Regions from separate parts of the Bacillus sp. NP247 genome, predicted to be linked through region 1. Evidence: riboswitches for the same ligand, from Rfam matches in the RefSeq annotation. Region 1 holds a riboswitch; the other holds the start of a gene.
The links. A riboswitch is a leader RNA that binds a small molecule or an ion and turns the genes downstream of it on or off. The one in region 1 is predicted to bind S-adenosylmethionine.
Positions count from the first base shown of each region.

Region 2: linked by a shared signal. The riboswitch ahead of KPL75_RS15060 (MetQ/NlpA family ABC transporter substrate-binding protein) and the one ahead of KPL75_RS15895 (methionine ABC transporter ATP-binding protein) in region 1 are both predicted to bind S-adenosylmethionine.

Region 1 covers NZ_CP076653.1:3,009,095-3,016,700, forward strand. Annotated here, with positions in the region: gene pruA (L-glutamate gamma-semialdehyde dehydrogenase) at 1-1,536, shown strand, start outside; gene KPL75_RS15890 (cysteine hydrolase family protein) at 1,860-2,405, opposite strand; SAM riboswitch class I at 2,647-2,752, shown strand; gene KPL75_RS15895 (methionine ABC transporter ATP-binding protein) at 2,877-3,896, shown strand; gene KPL75_RS15900 (methionine ABC transporter permease) at 3,886-4,551, shown strand; gene KPL75_RS15905 (MetQ/NlpA family ABC transporter substrate-binding protein) at 4,573-5,427, shown strand; gene KPL75_RS15910 (HXXEE domain-containing protein) at 5,598-6,077, opposite strand; gene KPL75_RS15915 (DUF3926 domain-containing protein) at 6,144-6,335, opposite strand; gene KPL75_RS15920 (ArsA family ATPase) at 6,328-7,509, opposite strand; gene KPL75_RS15925 (MarR family winged helix-turn-helix transcriptional regulator) at 7,586-7,606, opposite strand, start outside.
Region 2 covers NZ_CP076653.1:2,840,705-2,848,310, reverse strand. Annotated here, with positions in the region: gene KPL75_RS15070 (FAD-binding oxidoreductase) at 1-611, opposite strand, end outside; gene KPL75_RS15065 (NAD(P)-dependent alcohol dehydrogenase) at 812-1,720, shown strand; SAM riboswitch class I at 1,801-1,914, shown strand; gene KPL75_RS15060 (MetQ/NlpA family ABC transporter substrate-binding protein) at 2,000-2,812, shown strand; gene KPL75_RS15055 (methionine ABC transporter ATP-binding protein) at 2,825-3,865, shown strand; gene KPL75_RS15050 (methionine ABC transporter permease) at 3,840-4,508, shown strand; gene KPL75_RS15045 (SDR family oxidoreductase) at 4,545-5,348, opposite strand; gene KPL75_RS15040 (RNA polymerase sigma factor) at 5,697-6,188, shown strand; gene KPL75_RS15035 (sigma factor regulator N-terminal domain-containing protein) at 6,188-7,099, shown strand; gene KPL75_RS15030 (DoxX family membrane protein) at 7,358-7,606, shown strand, end outside.

The DNA of each region.
Region 1 (7,606 bases):
TACAAACATGAGCCATTTACAGATTTTTCAGTAGAGGCTAACAAATTAGCGTTTGAAGAGGGTTTAAAGAAAGTAGAATCTTATCTTGGACAAGACTATCCATTAATTATCGGGGGAGAAAAAATCACTACAGAAGACAAAATTGTTTCTGTAAACCCTGCAAATAAAGAGGAACTTGTTGGTCGCGTTTCAAAAGCAAGCCGTGAATTAGCTGAAAAAGCAATGCAAGTAGCGGATGAAACATTCCAAACTTGGAGAAAGTCAAAACCAGAAATGCGTGCAGACATTTTATTCCGTGCTGCAGCAATCGTTCGTCGTAGAAAACATGAGTTCTCTGCTATTCTTGTAAAAGAAGCAGGTAAACCATGGAATGAGGCAGATGCTGATACAGCAGAAGCAATCGATTTTATGGAATATTATGCTCGTCAAATGTTAAAATTAAAAGACGGTATGCCAGTAGAAAGCCGTCCAATTGAATATAATCGTTTCTCTTACATTCCATTAGGAGTAGGTGTTATCATTTCTCCTTGGAACTTCCCATTCGCAATTATGGCAGGTATGACAACAGCTGCTGTAGTTTCTGGTAACACAGTATTACTAAAACCAGCTAGTACAACTCCTGTAGTAGCAGCGAAATTTATGGAAGTATTAGAAGAAGCTGGTTTACCAGCTGGCGTAGTAAACTTCGTTCCAGGTAATGGTTCTGAAGTTGGTGACTACTTAGTAGATCACCCTCGTACACGTTTCGTTAGCTTCACTGGATCTCGCGATGTAGGTATTCGTATTTATGAGCGTGCAGCAAAAGTAAACCCAGGACAAATTTGGTTAAAACGTGTTATCGCTGAAATGGGCGGTAAAGATACAATCGTTGTTGATAAAGAAGCAGATCTTGAGTTAGCAGCTAAATCTATCGTTGCATCAGCATTCGGATTCTCAGGACAAAAATGTTCTGCATGTTCTCGTGCAGTAATCCATGAAGATGTATATGATCACGTATTAAATCGTGCTGTTGAATTAACAAAAGAATTAACAGTAGGTAACCCAGATGCAAAAGATATCAACATGGGACCTGTTAATGACCAAGCTGCATTCGATAAAGTAATGAGCTATGTTGCAATTGGTAAAGAAGAAGGTAAAATCGTATCAGGTGGCGAAGGAGACGATTCTAAAGGCTGGTTCATCCAACCAACAATCGTTGCTGACGTTGCAGAAGATGCTCGTTTAATGAAAGAAGAAATCTTCGGACCGGTAGTAGCATTCTGTAAAGCAAAAGACTTCGATCATGCACTTGCAATTGCAAACAATACAGAATACGGTTTAACGGGAGCAGTTGTTACTAACAACCGTGACCATATTGAAAAAGCACGTGAAGACTTCCACGTAGGTAACTTATACTTCAACCGTGGATGTACTGGTGCAATCGTAGGTTACCAACCATTCGGTGGCTTTAACATGTCTGGTACAGACTCTAAAGCTGGTGGCCCTGATTACTTAGCACTTCACATGCAAGCAAAAACTACTTCTGAAACTTTATAAGAAATAGTAGAAGAGATCTTCACAGTCTGTGAAGATCTCTTCTTTTTGAGAAACTCTCTATAATAGAAGCTAGTTAATTTGAACTGGTAAATATTTACCGAATATTTACCAAACATTACCATGTGTTATTTAAAACTAACTAAACCCTATTAATATCGGGATAAACATGAAAATAGAAACAAAACAACGAGAAAAATTGACTTATTAGTCATATTTTTTAGTATTTATTTTGAGGATTTCCTGTATAATACAATTTGAAAGAAAATCTATGGTTAGACAAAAAAACACTCCTTTCGGTTTTGCTCACTGAAAGGAGTGTTTTTTTAGGTCGCTAAAAATTCTTCTGTGCTCATTATATTTGCGTATACTCCATTTAAACTCGCCAAAATTGTATTATGAATATAAACAGCTGGTATAGTAGCATTCTTAAATGAAAGATCCTTTGTAGCACAAGCATCATGTATAACGGTACAATGAAAGCCAAAATCAAAAGCAGCCCTTACCGTAGCATCAATACACATATGAGTCATCATCCCGCATATGACGATGTGTTCAATGTCTAAACGTTGTAATTGTTCTAAAAGATTAGTTTCTCGGAAGCTATTTGGATAATGTTTGAGTATAACAGTTTCTTCTCTAAGCGGACGGACATTCTCGTGAATATGGACACCTTCTGTATTGGGTAGGAAAAAAGTAGCGCTATCTTTTATAGCTACATGCTGGATATGAAAAATAGGTTCGTTTCTAATTCTAAAATGTTGTAGTAGCTGACTAGCATATTCACTTGCTTCTACTGGATTACGTAATTCCATCTTTCCATTTGGAAAATAATCATTTTGGATATCAACGAGTAATAGAGCTGTTTTCATATATTCACCTTCCTCTGATTTCATATTCAAATAATAGTATTCAATTCATAGAAAAAATACTCCTTTTAAAAAATATGAGGGAGAAGAATTTTACATAACTTTAAAGATTACTATTTTATTATGAATTTTTATTTGAAAATTTTAATAAAGAAATAATTAATATTTTTCTAAAAAATGTATTGACTCTCACTATTCTGAGTTCTATAATGAGAATTAATTAAATAACAATTAAATCGATACACTCTTATCCAGAGAGGTGGAGGGACTGGCCCTACGATACCTCAGCAACGGGTTTTTTAATACCGTGCTAATTCCAGCAAGCCTAAAACAGGCTTGGAAGATGAGAAGATGTGAACGAGTACATATTAGTGCTCTCCTTCTTATCTTTTATTACTGATAAGAAGGGGAGCACTTTTTATTTTACCTCGAAAGCTCTACTTCAAGTTTTTACAGCATATAGGAGGGAAGAAAATGATTTCTTTTAACAACGTAAGTAAAGTATATGAATCAGGCGGACAATCCGTTCATGCCGTGGAGGATGTAACGTTGTCAGTTGAAAAAGGCGAAATTTTTGGCATTATTGGATTTAGTGGTGCTGGAAAGAGTACGTTATTACGTCTAGTAAACATGTTAGAAAGGCCAACTGCGGGAACGATTTCAATAGATGATAGAGATATTACATCATTAACAACAAAAGAATTAAGAAAGCTAAGACAAAGAATTGGAATGATTTTTCAAAGCTTTAATTTATTTAATTCAAGAACTGTATTTGGAAATATTGCGTATCCATTAAAGTTAGCGAAATTGCCAAAGGATGAAATAAAAGAAAGAGTGAATGAATTACTAAAATTTGTTGGCCTAGAAGATAAAGCGAACTATTATCCAGAACAGTTATCAGGCGGACAAAAGCAACGCGTTGGGATTGCAAGGGCGCTTGCGACATCACCGGACATTCTCATATGTGATGAGGCAACATCAGCTTTAGATCCGGAAACAACAACAGAGATTTTAAATTTATTAAAGAAAGTAAATAGAGAGTACAATTTAACGATTCTTCTTATTACACATGAAATGCACGTTGTGAAAGAAATTTGTCACCGTGTAGCCGTTATGGAAAAAGGAAAAGTAATTGAAGAAGGAAAACTGTTTGACGTTTTCACTCAACCAAAAACAAAGACAACTCAAAATTTTGTACGCTCTGTTATTAATGATCACTTACCAGAAAGCGTGCTAGCGAAAATTCAAAACGGAGGTCAGATTTATCGCTTAACGTTTACTGGTGAGGAGACAGGACAGCCTGTACTATCATATATTGCGAAAAATTATAACGTTGATGTAAATGTTCTTTACGGAAATATTATTGAACTTCAAAATGTTTTATTTGGAAATCTTCTAGTAGAACTACAAGGTGAACAAAGAGAGATTCAAAAAGCACTACAACATCTAAGATTGCAAGTGCAGCTTAGGGAGGTGGAAGCTCATGCGAGTTGATTGGAGTATATTTTGGCCTCGCATATTAGATGCGACGGGGGATACCCTCTTAATGGTAATTGTAACCCTTATATTCGCTACAATTCTTGGTATACCTCTAGGTTTACTATTATATGTGACGCGGAAAGGGAACTTTTTAGAAAATAAATGGGTCTTTTCTATTCTTAATATCATAATTAATACAATTCGTCCGGTTCCATTCATTATCTTTTTAGTAGCTTTAAGTCCAATAACAAGAAGTGTTATCGGAACTACAATCGGAACGGCAGCAGCAATCTTTCCAATGACGTTAGTCGCCTCAATTGGTATTGCTAGAATGGTTGAAACAAACCTTGTTTCTGTTCCGAAAGGGGTAATTGAAGCAGCACAAGCAATGGGCGCTTCACCATTTAGAATTGTTTTTGAAATCCTCGTGCCAGAAGCTTTAGCGCCATTAATCTTAGGTGTCACGTTTATGACAGTTGGTTTAATTGAATTTTCTGCAGTTGCTGGGCTTGTCGGTGGTGGCGGTCTTGGTGACTTAGCGATGACATATGGTTATCAACGCTTTGATACATCAGTTATGTTTGTAACGGTCGTTTTACTTATTATTCTTGTACAGGTAGCTCAAAATTTAGGAAACTACTTTGCGAAAGTCTTTTTACGCAGATCATAAAAAGGAAGAGGGGAAAAGAAAATGAAGAAAATTTTAGCATTTGCATTATCAGCGATTGTAGGAATTACAGCCTTAAGCGGCTGCTCAGGTGGAGACACAGGTGCAGGTGCGAAAGAGAAAGTAGTTCGCGTCGGTGTAACTGGAACAGATGGAGACGCTTGGGAAATTTTAAAGAAAAAAGCTGAAAAAGAAGGGATTAAAATTAAACTGGTTGAGTTCTCTGATTACACAACGCCAAATAAAGCGTTAGCTGATGGAGATATTGAACTAAACTCATTTCAGCATATTGCTTTCTTAGAGCAATTTAAGAAGGAGCATAAGTTAGATATTACAGCTGTTGGTACAACACAAATTGCACCGATGGGCTTATACTCTGAAAAATATAAGAAAGCAAATGAAATCCCAGATGGTTCAGAAATTGCTATTCCGAATGATCCAACGAACCAAGCGCGCGCATTAAAACTTCTGGATGCAGCAGGGTTATTGAAACTTAAAAAAGATTTTGGTCTATTTGGAGATCCAAGTGGTATCGCTGAAAATCCGAAGAAGTTAAAAATTACACCGGTTATCGCACAGCAAACACCTCGTGTATTAAAAGATGTAGCAGCTTCAGTTATTAATAACGGTGTTGCTGGTCAAGCTGGATTAGATCCAGCGAAGGATCCTATTTTCTTAGAAGACCCAAAGAATGAAAATGCAAAGGCCTATATTAATATTTTCGCAGCTCGTACGAAAGATAAAAATGATCCAACACTGAACAAAGTAATTGAATTATACCATTCGAAAGAAGTAACAGATGCAATTAAGAAAGAAACAAATGGTGGTTCAATTTCAGTAGATCTTTCACTTGATGAGCTTGAAAAAATCGTAAAATAATTATTGGGTTTAACGACTAACAGTAGGAACCCCTCCGCTGTTAGCTCGTTCAACATATAATCTACTTAACAAACAAAACCCTAATTCTGTACCTTCCAATTTTGTATAACATAGAATCCAATGTTTGTTAAGTAGAGTGATGGACCAGGAGTTTGCCTGGTCTTTTTTTATTAATGAAAGCAGCTAGCGAATAGTAAGGTAATCCAAATTATAATGGGATAAGAAAATAAGCTGAAAATGAGTGTAATTACGAAGTGTTTTTTATGAATTAAGTGTTTTTTTGATGAAAAAAAGAAAATAGAAAAGAGGGTAATGAAAACTGCTGATATTAAGCCGGGATTATAGGAGCGATAAATTAAAAACAAAATAATATGTTGAACAGAGTTGAAGAAGATAGGCCCTTGTATAAAGATAATCCAGTATATAGAAGATAACACATTTAGTTGATATAGAAAGATGATAAGTAAGACAAAGGTTGTTAATATGGAAAGTGCAATGAAAAATTGTTGGCTAGTTATAAGATGAATTGAAAAATGATTAGCAAGATATTGCGGCATCTGGAAAGCTTCTTCAAGGTTATGAATGAAAAATAAAAAGGGGATTAGCCAGATCGTACGAGTAGTAACATGTCTTGCAGAAGATGTTTTCATCAATTTACATCAGCTCCAATAAAGGGATAGAAAGCCTATAAGAAAAGGCTTTCTACAAGGGTATAGTTATTCAATTACAATACTTTTTAAATTATCTTTAGGATGCTCTTGTTCTTTCGGATAAGCAGCTAGCTCCTCTTGCAAAATATTTAGCGTTTGTTTAGCGTGTTGCTGAATTGGATTCGGTAGCTCTTCTAATATACGCATACCGACTTTTATTTTTGTACGAATTATTCTTCTTAGTAGCTCCTCATGCATGCACTACACCTCCAAACCGAATGTTTAGTACATCTTCTTCAAACTTCGCTCCTTGAATAGAAAGGTGTGTTAATGTTTTTGGTAATGTGATGTTCCGTTTAACAGAACCAGCTCGAATAATAAGTTCATCACCTTTTTGATTTAATGAAAGGTTATCTTTGTTTGAAAATGGAATGGATAGAACGAAAATATATTCATCGCCATCTTTTTTCACATATTGTGTGCGACCATTAAATTTCACTTCAGTAGGAGAAGGGTCTGATTTAAATAAAGCATTTCCTACACGCTCTAACATAGGTAAACCAACAACTTCTTGTTCAAACATGGGAGCCTCGTAAATAGGAAGTGGCTGAAAACTATCTTTAATTAAGGCTTTATATTTCTTTTGTGTATCTTTCCATGCTTGAAAGTAAGGATCGGTGACAGTGTTAGGGATGACGCGGTTAATCATGATGGCATCTACGTTATAATCGTATAAATTTAAATAAGTAAAGCTACGCTGAGCTTCTTTAATGACCATTTTTTCAGGATTTACAACAACGCGAATACTCGTTACTTCTCGGTTTGATAAAATATCTCTCATTTCTCCAAGCTGTTCAAGCGTATTTGTTAATTCGTCCATAATATCATCGGTTGGAAGGGGGACACCAAGAAGTGGTTGAGCTACAGGTCGAACAACTTTTAAAATTTTTCTTTTAATAGGAAAGAGTTTTTCCATCCACCAGCCGAGCATGTCTGGAAAGCTAAGCATTGCTAAAGTTTCTCCAGTCGGTGCGCAATCAATAATGATGACATCGTATGTGTTTTGTTTATAATAATCTAGTACTCGAAGTAAGCTAATTAAATCTTCCATACCAGGGAACATCGTTAATTCTTCTGTCGTAATATCATCAGCTGCTTTGGAAGTGAAGAGTAGTGTAATATATTTCTGCAATTTCCCCCAGCCCTTTTCCATTTCATAAATAGTGTTAATTTCTTGTGCCCACAAGTTTTCGCGAATTTCTAGTGGCTCAGAAGATAGTTTTATGCCAAATGAATCTCCTAAACTATGAGCAGGATCTGTGCTCATTACTAAGGTTTTTAATCCTTGTTTTGCACTTTGGATTGCTGTTGCTGCTGAAATGCTAGTTTTTCCTACGCCGCCTTTACCTGTATACAGAATAATTCTCATCATTAATATCCCCTTTGTTTCGAATGTCGAATATTACGAGTGTCGAAATATTTAATTGAATAAAAACCCAACTAGGGTCTTATTCAATCGGAATGTTTTT
Region 2 (7,606 bases), 170 kb from region 1:
ACATCTAAAATCACACCAAACAATCCATATCCCCCAATTACATACGGAAACAAGTCAGCATTTTCTTCTCTACTTACATCACGTACTGTACCATCTGCCATTAACAATCTGAACGACTCTACTGTATCAATCAATGCTTCATGACGAATATCACGCCCATGCACATTTACACTTAATGAACCACCAACAGTAAAAATATTTTGAGATTGCATCACTTGAACTGCAAGACCATATGGATTGATTTTCTTTTGAATGCCATTCCATGTGACACCACTTTGTACCCTAATCCTCTTCTTCTCCGGATCAAACTCTAATATTTTGTTATATCCTTTCATATCAAGCATCGTACCGTTCGGATAATACGTCTGTCCGCCTTGGCTATGTTGCATACCTGCAATCGAAATCTTCTCTCCAGAAACATTTGCATCTTGCACTAGCTTTTTTAATGAGCCCTCATCCTCAGCATCTTCAATACGTTTAATTTTCGTTGGAAGCAACTTTCCTACATCACTCATAATAGGATGATCCAGTTGCTCTTTGTATACATATATAGATGTTGTGAGCAACACTGTATACGCTACAATTACAACCGCTATTTTTCTTTTTTTCAAATGGCACTCTCCTCGTTTGAAATTCTAATCTCACTAGTACTTCTCTCTATGCTTATTGTACCTACTTTCTTAAAAGGAAAATACTACACTGTAAAAAAGAACTATCTTTCTTTTACTTATTATGAAGCGAAACTATACGCATGATTTAAAAAACATTTAAATATGATGTAGAGGAAAATAACTTAATTCAGGAGGTTGCTATGAAAGCAATTATTTGCACAAAATACGGGCCACCTAACGTTCTCAAGCTTCAAGACGTAAAGAAACCTACTCCTAAAAAGAATGAAGTATTAGTTAAGATTCACGCAACAAGTGTAACAACTGGCGATTGTAGAATGCGAAGCTTTACTAGTCCACTTTTATTTTGGATTCCTATACGACTTGTATTAGGACTTAGAAAACCGAGAAAACCTATACTGGGAGTAGAATTAGCTGGAGAGGTTGAAGAAATAGGAACAGATGTGACTCAATTCAAAAAGGGAGATTCCATCTTTGCATTAACAGGACTTAACGTTGGTGGCTATGCTGAATACGCATGCGTACATGAAAGTGGATTGATAGCATTAAAACCTACCAATGTGACGTATGAAGAAGCGGCAGTTATTCCTTTCGGCGGAACTTCAGCATTACATTTTCTGAGAAAAGGGCACATAAAAAAGGGACAACAAGTACTTATATATGGCGCTTCCGGATCAGTAGGTACCGCTGCTGTGCAACTTGCTAACTATTTTGGCACGACTGTTACAGCTGTTTGTAGTAATTCAAATTTTGAGCTAGTGAAATCTTTAGGGGCTGATAAAGCAATTGATTATACGAAAGAAGATTTTACTGAACGAGGCGAGTGCTACGATATAATATTTGATGCAGTTGGAAAGTATAAAAAATCCCTTTGTGAAAAAGCATTAACGCCTAATGGAAAATACGTATCTGTTAATGGCACAATCGCAAAGGTCAGCAAAGACGATATGAGTCTATTAAAACAACTAGCTGAAACAGAAAAGCTAAAACCTGTTATTGATAGAACTTACCGATTAGAAGAAATTTCAGAAGCCCATACGTACGTAGAGACCGGACATAAAAAAGGTAATGTTTCCATTACCTTAAAATAAAATATATTCAGAAAATAACATTGACAATTCTTTTTGTAAGATTTACTATTAGTACCATATTTAAAAACTACATACACATACTCTTATCAAGAGTGGCGGAGGGACTGGCCCGATGATGCCCGGCAACCGAGCTTATAACGTATAAGCTAAGGTGCTAATTCCTGCAGAACGATTTTCGTTTTGGAAGATGAGAGAGGAACCTATTTCGTCTATTCGGCACCTCTCTTATTTTTGAGAGGTGCTTTTTATTTTGGAACGCATATTAAGGAGGAACTATAAATGAAAAAGATATTATTAAGTATTGTAAGTGGAGCTGTATTATTGTTAAGCGCATGTGGTGCTAATTCTGATAAAGAGGTAAAAGTATTAGATGAGAAAAAGATTACCGTTGGTGTAACAGGCGGACCGCATGAACAAATTTTTGAAAAGGTGAAAGAAGTTGCAGCAAAAGATGGTCTCCAAATCGACGTAAAGGTATTTAATGATTATGTAGCACCAAACGTATCTTTAGATGAAAAAAGCCTCGATGTAAATAGCTATCAAACTAAATCTTATTTAGACGTATTTAAAGCTGAACGTAATATGAAATTAACTGAAGTATTTTCCACAGTAACATTCCCTATGGGTGTATATTCTAAAAGCTTAAAAGATGTAAAAGAATTAAAAGAGGGCGACGCAATTGCTGTCCCAAACGATCCAACAAATGAGCTTCGTGCTTTAAAGCTATTTGAAAAAGCAGGAGTTTTAAAAGTTGATCCAAAGGCTACGGAAAAAGCGACTGCAAAAGATGTAATTGAAAATCCGAAAAATTTAAAGATTGTTGAATTAGAGGCATCTCAATTACCAACGCAGCTAAGTGAAGTGAAAGCGGCTGCGATTAATACAAACTTTGCATTAGGCGCAAAATTAAGTCCAGCGAAAGATTCTATTTTCCGCGAAGGAAAAGATTCACCCTATGTGAACTGGGTCGTTGTTCGTACTGAAAATAAAGATGATGCAGTTGTAAATAAATTGAAGAAAGCTTATCAATCTCAAGAAGTAAAGGATTTCATTGAGAAAAAATTTGATGGTTCTGTTTTACCGTCTTGGTAGGAGCTGACTATAATGATTGAATTAAAAAACGTCTCCAAAGTATTTACAACAAAAAAAGGGAATGTTGAGGCCCTTAAACCAACTTCCCTTAAAGTAAAAAAGGGCGAAGTATTTGGAATCATCGGATATAGCGGCGCTGGTAAAAGTACATTAATTCGTTGTGTAAATTTATTAGAAAAACCAACAACAGGAAATATCATTATAAACGAACAGGATTTAACAACCTTATCAACAAAAGAACTCGCAAAAGCGAGGCAAAAAATCGGCATGATTTTTCAAGGATTCAATTTGCTTAAAACCGTTACCGTTTACGAAAACATCGCACTACCCTTACGTCTATCTGGTCTTCCCAAAGATGAAATTGAAAAAAGGGTAGAAAAGTATCTACGCATTGTTGATCTCTTTAATAAAAAAGACGCCTATCCAAGTGAATTATCTGGTGGTCAAAAACAACGTGTAGCGATCGCTCGCGCACTATCTCATGAGCCTGAAGTGTTATTAAGTGATGAAGCAACGAGCGCATTAGATCCGGAAACGACCGATTCTATTCTTGATTTGTTATTAAAAATCAATAAAGAAATTGGAATCACGATTTTACTAATTACACACGAAATGAATGTCATCCAGCGTATTTGTGACCACGTTGCCGTTATGGAACATGGGGCGGTAGTCGAAAGTGGAACCGTAAAAGATATTTTTACAAACCCACAACATGTAACAACGAAGAAATTTGTAAATAGCGCATTTGCAGCTAAAATTCCAGAAGAGGTACAGAAAGAGCTACAAAGTACTGGAGAAATCGTAACACTTTCATTTATAGGAACCGCTTCAGGAGAACCAGCGTTAGCTGTCGCTACAAAACGTTTTCAGGTATATCCTAATATTTTATCAGGCAATATTACGCAATTAAAACATGAGGCATATGGGAAACTGGTCGTTCATATGCAAGGTGACAAAAATGAAGTAAACCGTGCTTTATCATTTTTACAAGAGCAAGGAATCATCGTAGAAGGAGGTAGAACAGATTATGGGAAACAAGTCCTTTTTGGATGAGTGGGGTAACGTAATATGGGAAGCAACCATTCAAACATTTCAAATGACATCTATTTCATTACTTATCTCTATCCTTATTGCATTACCACTTGGTGTCACACTTGTTTTAACGAGACCTGGTGGACAGCGAGAAAATAAAATTATCTATCCTATTCTTAATACAGTTATTAATGTCATTCGCTCTCTTCCATTTATCATTCTATTATTCTTCATTTTACCTTTTACAAAGTTTCTAATGGGGACATCAATTGGCGTACAAGGTGTTATCGTACCGCTTGTCGTATTCACAGCACCTTATATTGCACGTTTAATGGAAACAGCTTTATTAGAAGTGGATCGTGGCGTCATTGAAGCATATCAAGCGATGGGAGTTTCTACTATAAAAATCATTTGGCACGTTATGGTTAAAGAAGCACGTCCATCTCTTGTACTTGGACTAACAATCGCAACAATCGGCTTAATTGGTGCAACAGCAATGGCTGGGCTTGTAGGTGCTGGCGGGCTAGGGGACTTAGCATATCGCTTCGGGCATTTACGCTACGAACCTGAAGTAATGTATGCAACGGTCTTTATTTTAATCATTCTTGTTCAAGGATTGCAGTCTTTAGGGAATGGTGTTGCACGAAGATTGAAGAAAGATTAAAAAGAGGGTATCTCACTAAAGTGAGATACCTTCTTCTTATCTTTTAAATCCACCTTCTGAATGAATAACTTGCCCCGTAATCCATTCTGCTTCTTCACTTACTAAAAACTTAATGAGTCTTGCTGCATCCTTTGGCTCACCAATTCTGCCAAAAGGAAACATTGGTTTTAATCCTTGCTTTATCTCTTCATTCATCCACCCTGTGCTAGTTGGTCCTGGATTAATTGCATTCACTGTTATCCCTAAGTGGCCCACTTCCGCTGACAACGTACTAGTTAGAGCATCAATAGCTCCCTTCGTCGTTGCATACGCCAGTTCTCCTGCCATAGGCCCCTTAAATTGCCCCGAAGTCATATTCACAATTCTACCACCAGATTTTTTATCAAATCCTCGGGCAAATTGACTACTTAACAATGTAGTCGCGCGGACATTTACCATGTAATGCTTATCCAACTCTTCGGCAGTCAAATTAGAGAAATCATTATTCTTAGAGTATGCCGCATTATTAATTAATACATCAGGGTACCCCATTTGTTCAGTAACTTTATTTATAAGCTGCTTTGGTGCATCATTCTGAGTTAAATCTAACTCCATACTTGATACTTCAACACCGTTCTTTATCAGCTCTTCTTTTAATTGTATTTGCTCATTTTTCTCAACGCCCCAAGGCATCTCTTTATCGTAATTCGTCCAGTACGTAAAAAATACATCGTATCCTGCTTCAGCTAATTCTTTACAAATCGCTGCTCCAATACCATCTAGACGACTAACACCTGTAACAACAGCTACTTTATTTTTCAATTGATTCATACTATACTCCTCCAAGTTTAAAGGACGCATATTTTATATAAGAGATATAAACTTTCCTCACAAAAGGGATGTATAGGCCAAATATGCAGTCCTTGAATGATTTACAGATAGCCAAATAAACCCTCACTTATGAGAGAAAAATTCATCTATCTAATTTCTAATCATTACAAGTTCATCCACATATTGAGTCTTTGTCTCCTCTCCATATATCTCCAAATTTCATTTTAACATTAAAGATTTAATATTTCAAAAAATAAAATAACCACTCCTATTTATGAAGTATCGTGTACTATAAACCATAGTTAATAACTATTTTAAATTTAAAGTGTATACATTTACCATTACCTATTCGTTGTATAAGTGTAGGGAGGAAAAATGATGGGAAAAGAAAATATATTGACCTCCTATCTTATCAGTTTAGGAGAGGAAGTGTTCAAACTATTACTAGCGAAAGGGGCTATAAAAGAAGATGCAGAAGACATCATCCAAAATACTTTCTATAAAGTATACACGTTGCTAGATGACCTAACCGAGAGTAACATACGGCCATGGTTTTTTAGAGTCGCATTAAACGAATACATTGACTTGAAGAGAAAAAAAGAGCAGCAAAACATCTATTTAACTGAAGAGATTTATTCAAAACTACAATATACAGACCGAGAACTAGATGCTGTTTTAAATAAAGATGAGATTTTCTATCTATTAAAAGATATAAAACTAGAATATAAAGAAGCCTTCTTTTTAAAGTACTACTACAACTTTTCATATGAAGAAATCGCCCTAATACTAGATATTCAAGTAAACAGTGTCAAACAAAAATTACATCGCGCACGTAAAACAATTCATTCTACAGTAGGAGGAAAAACTTGATGGATACTTCTTTAAAAGATGCGTTAAAAAAAGCTAAAAGGAAACAGTTACTTAAAATCATCATTACTTCTATTATCGTTGTAATCATGCTTATCCCTATAATTTATAAAATTGGCAATTACTTTGCAGCGAAAAGTTCGACAAAGCTTCACGAAAGACTATTTTTACATAACGCAATTGCAGAACCTAATGTCCATATCGATTCTCAAGTTACGAGTAATTCTTCTATGTTCGGTGGCAATATCGTATCTAATCGCTCTAAAAACATTAACGGTTACGTAGTACGATGGAATACACTGACAAGCTCTTACGATTGGTTTCGCTCTAACATCGATTACAATGAGTTAATACCAGGATCTTATTGGTCTAACACAGATTCTTATAATTACGATAAACAAACGAAAAATAAAGTTGCTACATTTTATAATCCAGCTATCAAGGAATATCATAATGGAGCCAAAAATGAATTAGGTGCAGTTTCAAAAATGGAAAACTATGTAGCGGAAGTCGCTATCTCTTTCAATCAACCTTATACATTAAAAGAAATTCAAACCAAAATATCTGACAACTTAAATATCGTATGGCTATATATGGTCTCACCTATTAGAGATGAAAGCAGAGGCCCCTCTGGTATGCCAGTTTACGGATTTGATCCAGAAAAATCCCCTGAAGAAGCGTACAAAAGGTTCTTTGATTCACTTAAACAATACGATGACGATGGATATGACGAAGATATCCAGAAGTTTTTAAAATCAAACAAGGACAAACCATTCGATCAAGTAAAAATTTTAGGTGTTATGCTAACAGGAAAAACGGAAAACTTTAAGGTGTTAGAAAACCAAGACTTTATTCGCGGTGCTTCTGTAGGAGTTACTGCACAAGTTGTTCCTTATATAAAACCAGAGAAATAATAAGGAAAAGACAAGATAAACTAATAGTAGATATTTAAAAGAACGTACATTAATTTGTTTACTATGGGAGCTATCTATTTTAGTGGAGAGCTCCCATCCCTCATTTATTCTTCATCCTCCAAAAAAAAATTTCAAAATACTTTATGTACAATTTTACAAATAAAAAATTGTAAGTTTTGTTCACACTTTATCCATTGTGAATTTATTCACAATGGATATATAATAAACATGTAAATACAATACATTGGAGGGATTTCAATGGTTATCAACTTTTTAAGAACTGATAAACGCGCTACTTTCATATTATTATTTTTACGACTTTACATAGGATATGCATGGCTCGCTGCTGGAATAGGCAAAGTCTTCGGACAGTCTTTTGATGCAAGTGGTTTTCTAAAAGGAGCTATCGCTCAAGCATCAGGTAGTCACCCTGCAGTACAAGGTTGGTGGGCAGATTTCCTTCAACATTTTGTTCTTCCAAACGCAGACCTATTTAGCTTTTTAGTT